Regions from separate parts of the Microbacterium shimangi genome, predicted to be linked through region 1. Evidence: predicted binding sites of a transcription regulator. Region 1 holds the regulator's gene; the other holds the start of a gene.
What was found. The regulator HrcA, encoded in region 1, represses chaperone genes, less so after heat shock. The targets are predictions, from matches to a motif close to TTNGCACTCGNNNNNNNCGAGTGCNAA.
Positions count from the first base shown of each region.

Region 2: ACFXQA_RS13330 (Hsp20/alpha crystallin family protein) is a predicted target of HrcA. The motif match lies at 1,911-1,937, and genes of this name have one in related genera.

Region 1 is NZ_JBIGII010000004.1:593,917-598,104, reverse strand. Features, by position in the region: gene ACFXQA_RS09750 (16S rRNA (uracil(1498)-N(3))-methyltransferase) at 1-10, opposite strand, end outside; gene dnaJ (molecular chaperone DnaJ) at 13-1,146, opposite strand; gene hrcA (heat-inducible transcriptional repressor HrcA) at 1,198-2,238, opposite strand; gene hemW (radical SAM family heme chaperone HemW) at 2,318-3,535, opposite strand; gene ACFXQA_RS09730 (DUF1990 family protein) at 3,535-4,185, opposite strand.
Region 2 is NZ_JBIGII010000006.1:87,275-91,462, reverse strand. Features, by position in the region: gene ACFXQA_RS13340 (carbohydrate kinase family protein) at 1-802, opposite strand, end outside; gene ACFXQA_RS13335 (hypothetical protein) at 802-1,350, opposite strand; gene ACFXQA_RS13330 (Hsp20/alpha crystallin family protein) at 1,419-1,853, opposite strand; gene ACFXQA_RS13325 (LLM class flavin-dependent oxidoreductase) at 1,975-2,961, shown strand; gene ACFXQA_RS13320 (ABC transporter ATP-binding protein) at 2,958-3,773, opposite strand; gene ACFXQA_RS13315 (ABC transporter permease) at 3,770-4,188, opposite strand, start outside.

The DNA of each region.
Region 1 (4,188 bases):
GGAGCGCCACGGTCAGACGTTGCGGAACCGGTCACGGAGCTTCGCGAAGAGGCCCTGGTGGAACTCGGCCAGGTGCGGTGCGGGCGCCTTGGTGCGTTTCGCGAAGTCTTCGATCAGCGACCGCTCCTTCGCGTCGAGGCGCGTCGGGGTGACCACGTGCACGCCGATGCGCAGGTCTCCGCGCTGGGTGCCTCGCAGGGGCGTGACACCGCGGCCCTTGATCGTGAGCACGTCACCCGACTGCACACCGGCGCGGATCTCGAGGTCGACCGAGCCGTCGAGCGCGGTGATCGCGGTCTCGGTGCCGAGGATCGCGTCGGGCATCGAAACCTCGAGGGTGGCCAGCAGGTCGTCGCCGTCCCGGCTGAAGGTCTCGTGCGGGGCGACGGTCACCTCGAGGTAGAGATCGCCGTTCGGACCACCGGCGGGCCCGACTTCACCCGAACCCGGAAGCTGCAACCGCAGGCCCGTCTCGACTCCCGCGGGGATGTCGACCGACACGGTGCGGCGGGCGCGGACGCGTCCCTGGCCCTGGCAGGTGGCGCAGGGGTAGGGGATGGTCGTGCCGTGCCCCTGGCACGTGCCGCAGGGCTGGTTCGTGACGACGTTTCCGAGGAGGCTTCGGACGGTGCGCTGGATGTGACCGCTGCCGTGGCAGATGTCGCAGGTCACTTCGGAAGTACCGGGCTGGGTGCACGCGCCGTTGCAGGTCTCGCAGAGCACGGCGGTGTCGACCTCGAGGTCGCGGTGCACACCGAAGACGACGTCGTCGAGCTCGAGGGTGACTCGCACGAGGGCGTCCTGTCCGCGTTCGCGCCGCGATCGCGGCCTCGGCCCGCGGCTGCCGCCGCCCCCGCCGCCCGCTCCGCCGAAGAACGTCTCGAAGATGTCGCTGAAGCCGCCGAACCCGGCTGCTCCCCCGCCACCGCCGAAGGCACCGGTGTCACCGCCCATGTCGTAGCGACGGCGCTGTTCGGCGTCGCTCAGGACGTCGTAGGCGTGCGTGACGAGCTTGAACTTCTCGGATGCGTCATCGCCCGGGTTCACGTCGGGGTGAAGCTGGCGGGCGAGACGTCGGTACGCCTTCTTGATATCGTCGGTGCTCGCGTCGCGCGCGACACCGAGGACCTCGTAGTGGTCAGCCACAGTCGCCTTCCTGCCCGCTCGTGGCGGGGATCGTCATGGACGGATGCCGCGTCAGCGGGCGTTCTCGTCGTCTTCGAGCATCCTGGTCAAATGGTGGGCGACGGCGCGAACCGCCGCCAGGTGCGAGGGGTAGTCCATTCGCGTCGGCCCCAGAAGCCCCACGCGGGCTCCGGTGCCGGATGCGTCGTAGTCGCTCGCGAGAACGGACGCCTCGATCAGGCCGAACGGTTCGTTCTCGCGTCCGATGCTGGCCGCCAGCCCTTTCGCGTCGACGACCATCTCGGTCATGAGCTTCAGGAGCGTGACCTGCTCCTCGATCGCCTCCAGCAGCGGGTAGATGCTGCCCCGGAAATCGGACTCACGTCGAGCGAGGGTGGCGGCCCCGGCCATGACGAGACGATCCTGGCGGAACTCCTCGAGCTCTTCGACGAGCACGCGCAGAATCGCGTGCGCGGCAGCATCCACCCCCACCGCCGGCAGGGTCGCGGCTGCGAGGGCTTCGGTGATCCGCTGCGTGGCGTCGCCCACGAGGTGACCGACGACCACGGCAGAGATGCGGGCCCGCAGTTGGATGAGCTCGGCCTCGGTCGGCTCGTCACGGACGAAAGCGATGCGCTGGGAGACCCGCCCGGTGTCGGTGACGACGATCACGAGCAGGCGGCCCGAGCCCAGATCGACCAGCTCGACGTGCGTGACGTTGGCGCGGGCGAACGAGGGGTACTGCACGATCGCGACCTGGCCGGTGAGCTGGGTGAGGGCGCGCACCGTGCGGGCCAGCAGGTCGTCGAGGTCGCCGGAGCCGTCGAGGAAAGACGCGATCGCATTGCGCTGAGCGGGATTCAGAGGCCGGAGGTCTGCGAGATGGTCGACGAAGACGCGGTAACCCTTGTCTGTGGGAATGCGACCCGATGAGGTGTGGGGCGCGGCGATCAACTCTTCGTCTTCGAGCAGCGCCATGTCGTTTCGGATCGTGGCCGCCGACACCCCGAAGGCGTGGCGCTCGACGATCGCCTTGCTACCCACCGGCTCGCGTGTGTCGACGTAGTCCTGCACGATCGCACGGAGAACCTGGAGTCCGCGTTCGCTGACCATGGCTCTCCTCTCGCGTCTCTGGCACTCGTCTGGCGTGAGTGCCAATTCTAGCGGATCGTGCGGGCCGTGGCCGTGGCCATCACGCCGTCAATGCGCGCACCACGGTGTCGGCGAGAAGGCGCCCCCGCCGGGTGAGGACGATGCGCCCCGAGGTGACCGGTCCGCCATCGATGAGTCCGCCGTCGACCAGCGACGCCACCGCGCGTCGGCCCCCGGCGGTGAGCTCGGCGACGGGGAGGCCCTCGCGGATGCGCGAGCGCAGCAGGACCGACTCCAGGTGCCGCGCCCCGGGGTCGGGACGCTCGCGCGCGGCGGCCGGCGACTCCCCCGCGGCGAGCCGTTGCGCGTAAGCCGCCGGATGCTTCACGTTCCACCAGCGCAGGCCCGCGACATGGCTGTGGGCGCCCGGCCCGAATCCCCACCAGTCGGAGCCTCGCCAGTACGCGAGATTGTGCTGTGAGCGCTGGGCGTCGTTGCGCGCCCAGTTCGACACCTCGTACCAGTCGAACCCGGCGGCGGCGAGAAGGTCGTCGGCGAGCTCGTACATGTCGGCCTGCGTGTCGTCGTCGGGGGCGACGACCTCGCCGCGGCGGATCTGCCGGGCGAGCTTCGTGCCGTCCTCGACGATCAGCGCGTAGGCGGAGAGGTGGTCGGGCTCGAGCGCGACGGCCGTCTCGACCGACGCACGCCAGTCGTCGAGCGACTCTCCGGGGGCGCCGTAGATGAGGTCGACGCTGACAGCGAGACCGGCGTCGCGAGCGGCAGAGACGGCGGTCGCCACGTTCTCGGGATCATGCGTCCGATCGAGCGCCGCGAGTACGTGGGGCATCGCCGACTGCATGCCGATAGAGAGGCGGGTGACACCGGATGCTGCGAGCTCGCGCACGACGGCGGGTGTCACGGTGTCGGGATTCGCCTCGACGGTGATCTCGGCGTCGTCTGCCAGGCCGAAGGCTGCCGCCACCCCGTCGAGCATGCGCGCGAGGTCGCCGGCGGGGAGGAGCGTCGGCGTGCCGCCCCCGAAGAAGACCGTCTGTGCGGGACGCACGGCATCCGACCGTTCGAGCACCCGCCGAGCCAGTGTGATCTCGTTGCGCACGGTGTCGGCGTACTGGTCTTGCCGCGCCCCGCGCAGTTCGGTGGCGGTATAGGTGTTGAAGTCGCAATAGCCGCACCGCACCCGGCAAAACGGAACATGCAGATAGACGCTGAAGGGGGTCGACGGGTCGTGCGCGAGATCGTCGGGCAGCGCACCGTCGGGGGGCGCGGGGTCGCCGAGAGGAAGGGCCGACCCCATCAGGCGGGTGTCGTGTACATCGGCGAGATCGCCCGGAAGTACCGGGAGAACAGCTCGCGCCGACGCTGGCGGACCATCGCGGGGAAAAGCCGGTAGAGCAGAGCCACCGGGCGGTCGAACGCCCGCACGGTGAACCAGACCTCGTCGTTCTCGCGCCATTCGAGGAGGAACAGCTCCTCGCCGCTGACGACCGAATCGCCCACGGTACCGAGAGCGAAACCCACGCGCCGAGGATCTTCGATCACCGAGATCACGCGAGCCTCGGCATCGGCGCGATAGCGGCCCGCGTGGCCGCGCAGGTGCACGGTCGTCCCCGGGCCGACGAAGGGGGTTCCGTCGACGTCGAAGCGCTGATCGGAGTCGAGCCTGCTGGGTGCGACCGGGCGACCCTCCCCGTCGTAACCGACGCCGGTGTACGACGGCCCTGCGGCGGGACGCACGTCAGCGATCGTGAGACCGCCCTCGCGCTGCGCCGCCCACGCCAGAAGAGCCTCGCCCGCCGTGGTGAAGCGCTCCTCACCGCTGCCGATGCGCCACGTCTCTTCGGCGGGGATCGACCGCTCGGGCGGATACTGCAGAAGATCGGGGGCCTGGGTGGCGCCGACCGCGGCGTAATCCACCGTCTCGTCCTTGAAGGTGCCGCGACGCACGGG
Region 2 (4,188 bases), on a different contig from region 1:
GCTCGAGGGCGGGCGCCGAAAGGCCGGCACTACCGAGGCGCGCCACCGAGAAGATGAGGGAGGCCATGAAGGTATCGCCGGCGCCGATCGTGTCGACGACCGCCACCCTCTCGCCGGGGACCGTGAGTCGCTGCATCGCCGTCGCCACGATGGCTCCGGCACTGCCGAGGGTGACCGCCACCAGGCGAGGCCCGAGGGCGAGGATGGCATCGACGACCGCGTCGAGCGAGGCCCCCGGGTAGAGCCACGCCGCGTCTTCGTCGCTGAGCTTCACCACCGTCGCGAGCCGGGCCGTGTGCTCGAACGCCCGGAAGGCGGGAGCGTGCGCGCCGACGAGCGCCGGGCGGATGTTCGGGTCGAACGTGACCTCTGCGGCGCGCGACGCGCGAAGGGCCTCGCGCACCGACTCGGCGCCCGGCTCGAGGAAGGCGGCCACCGATCCCGTGTGCAGCACCCGCGTCGGCGTGCCGGGCAGGGCAAAGGCGTTCCACGCGAGATCGAACACGTACGACGCCTGACCGTCGGGGCCGATGCGGGCGAGGGCGGTCGACGTCGGCCGCGGCGTGAACGACTCGGGCGCCAGGGTCACCCCCGAATCCTCGAGGTGCGCGAGAATCCGTTCGCCGCGTTCGTCGGAGCCCAGCTGGGTGACGAGCAAGACCGACAGACCCCGGCGCCCGAGCCCCAGGGCGACGTTCGCGGGGCTGCCGCCGACGTGCTCGGAGGTTTCCGCCGACGTCTCGACGATGTCGACGAGCGCCTCACCGATGACGACGACGTCGTAGGCGGGCGTGCCGGTCATCAGCCCGCCTCGACGACCGGGGCGGATGCTGCCTCGACGATCGCCGAGCGGAGGGGCGGCACGTTGGCGGCGTGCGTCTCGACCTCGGGGAACCGTTCGACGGCGGCGACGCGGGGCACGACACTGCCGGCCGCGGAGACGATCCAGCTGCCCACGAGGAGGAAGTCGTCGTTGCCGGCGGTGAGCGGGCCGGTGATCGCGAACGCGCCGTGCGCGGGGGTGGCGAAGGTCACCCGCACGAGGTCGCCGTGGCCGAGCCCGTCGAGCGCGCCACCGACCTCGGGGTCGAAAGTGGGGACGACCTCGGGGATCGACGGATAGATGCGCTGGATCTCGCTGCCCGTGCCGAGGATCACGTCGGCGAGCATGAGCTGGTTGCCCACGCCGGTGCGCACGGTGCCGTCGACGACATACAGGCCGTAGCGCGGTGACCGGATCACCGCGCGAGCGACGTCACCGGCGGAGAGCTCCGAGAGCGCATCCCGGATGTTCTGCACGTCGCGACGCACGCGGGCAGCGGACAGGTGCTCGACGATCTGGGTATCCACCAGACAAGGCTACCGACGCAGACGCCCCGCGGAGCGTCCCGCGGGGCGTCTGCGCGTGAGGGCTCGGCTCAGCTCCGGATCGCCGGCTGCACGTCGGAGTCGTGGCGGACACTCTGCACCTCGACCTTGCGCGGCTTCGCGCGCTCGCTCACGGGGAGGACGACGCTCAGCACGCCGTTGTCGTAGCTGGCAGAGATGCCGGAGGTGTCGACACCCTCGCCGATGCTGAACTGGCGGAGGAAGCTCCCCGCAGGGCGCTCCTGGGTCAGCCACTTCGCACCCTCGATACCGCCAGCGGTGCGCTGCGCGCGGATGGTGAGCAGCTGGCCGTCGACGTCGATGTCGACCGATCCGGGATCGATACCCGGCAGGTCGGCGTTGAGCACGTACCGGTCAGCGTCGCGGTAGAGGTCGACCGGCATCACCCGCAGGTTGGAGCGCGACGACAGCACGCTCCCGGCGAGGCGATCGAGCTCCGCGAAAGGGTCGAAAGTCATTGCCATGATGAATCCATCTCCTTCCGTTTGAGGTTGAGCCCCCTCGGCTCAACTACGGATAAATTAGCACTCCCGACGCGCGAGTGCGCATTCCGATCGCTGAAAAATCGCCGAGAATGAAAGCACTATGACCGCCCCCGCTCGTCCTGCGCGCTCTGTCGGCGTCGTGCTTCCTCGCGACCTTCCGCCCACGGAGGTCATCCCGTTCGCTCAGCGGGCCGAGAGGCTCGGTTTCGACGAACTGTGGGTCGTCGAAGATCTGGGATTCCGGGGCGGCGTCGCCCAGGCTGCGGCGGTGCTGGCCTCGACGACCCGCGTGACGGTGGGCGTCGGCATCCTGCCCGCCGGCGCGCGGAACGTCGCCTTCGCCGCGATGGAGATCGCCACCCTCGCCCAGCTGTTCCCCGGCCGGGTGGTCGTGGGCATCGGGCACGGCATGCCGCAGTGGATGCGCTCGGTCGGGGCATGGCCCGGGAGCCCGCTCACTCTCCTGCGCGAATACACCTCCGCCCTGACGACGCTTCTGCGGGGCGAGCCGGGCCCTCCGGCCGGGAGGTACGTCAACGTGGCGGACGTGCGCCTCGAGTCGGCGCCCGCGACGCCGCCGCCCCTGGTCTGGGGCGTGCGCGGCCCTCGTTCGCTCGCAGCGGCCGGAGCGATCGCCGACGGCGTCGTGCTCGCGGAGCCCGCGACCCCGGAGTACATCCGCGCATCCATCGCCACGGTGTCCGGCGGGGGTGCGGGGTCTCCTACGGCGTCGCTACGGGTCGTGACCTACGACGTCGCAGCGGTCGCCGCGTCGGATGCTGCTGCCCGCGAGCTGGTGCGTCCGGCTCTCGCCGTCGTGGGCGAACCCGACTGGCACCCGCATATCGCACCCCTCGCGTTCGCGGACGAGCTGATCGCACTCCGCGAGCGCGCGGGCACGCCCGAGGCGTTCGCCGCCGCCCTGCCCGACGAGTGGGTCGATGCCCTTGCGCTCGTCGGTACACCCGCGCGCGTGCACGAAGGAATCACCGCCCGGCATCGTGCCGGGGCGACCAGTGTGATCCTCATCCCGGTGGAAGAGGACCGCTCCGCCGGGTTGGAGAACCTCGCCGCCGTCTTGGTCTAGGCCTCGGCGTCGGGCGCAGCACGGCGCGTCGACTGGTCGCGGATCATGCGGGCGATGCTCCCCCGGAGGTGGACGAACGCGTCGAGTTCGCGGGTGGCGACCTGGTCGCGCGGCCGCGGCAGATCGACGTCGATCGTGGCGACGATCGTCGACGGCGACTTCGATAGCACCAGCACCCGGTCGGCGAGGTAGACGCTCTCGTCGATGTCGTGGGTGACGAAGAGGATCGTCATGTCGAATTTCTCCCGCACCGCCAGCATGAGATCTTCGAGCTCGGCACGCGTCTGCGCATCCACCGAGGCGAACGGTTCATCCATCAGCAGGATCTTCGGGCGATAGGCGAGCGCCCGCGCGATCGCGACGCGCTGCTGCATCCCCCCCGACAATTGCCACGGGTACTTCTCGGCCGCGCCCGTCAGCCCGACCGCGTCGAGGCTCTCATCGATGCGCGACTGGCGCTCCTCTTTCGACATCCCGCCGCGCGGCAGCACGAAGGCGATGTTGCCGGCCACCGTCCGCCAGGGGAAGAGCGAGCGGCTGTAGTCCTGGAAGACGAGCGCGAGGTCGCGCGGCACCCCGATCACCGGTTCGCCGCCCAGAAGGACCGTGCCGCGGGTCGGCCGCATGAGACCCGACAGGCACCGCAGCATGGTGGTCTTGCCGCATCCCGAGGGTCCGACGATCGACACGAACGCACCCTGCGGAACCGTGAAATCGAGTCGCCCGATGGCTTCGTGTCGCTGCTTGCCCTCGTAGACGTGGCCGAGGCCCTCGATGGTGAGCAGGTCGGTGGCGGTGGTCGCGATGCTCATGACACTCCTTCTCGTGCGCCCCGGTGCCATCTCGTGACGCGCGATTCCACCAGGGCGAGGATCGCGTTGAGGACGTAGCCGAGGATTCCGAGCAGGAGGATGCCCGACCACATGTCGAGCATCCGGTAGGTGCGCTGGGCGCCCAGGATGATCGAGCCGATACCCTCCTGCGAACCGACCATCTCGGAGATCACCATGACGATGAGGGCGACCGACAGGGCCACCCGCATACCGGCGAAGATCTTCGGGGCAGCACTCGGCAGCACGATCCCGAAGAAGACCTTGCGGCGGTCCATCTCGAACACCCGCGCCGTGTCGAGGTGCAGCGGCTCGACCGAGCGCACACCGTCGATGGTGTTCAGCAGCACCGGCCACACCACCGCGAAGGCGATCAGCGAAACGCGCATCTCGTTGC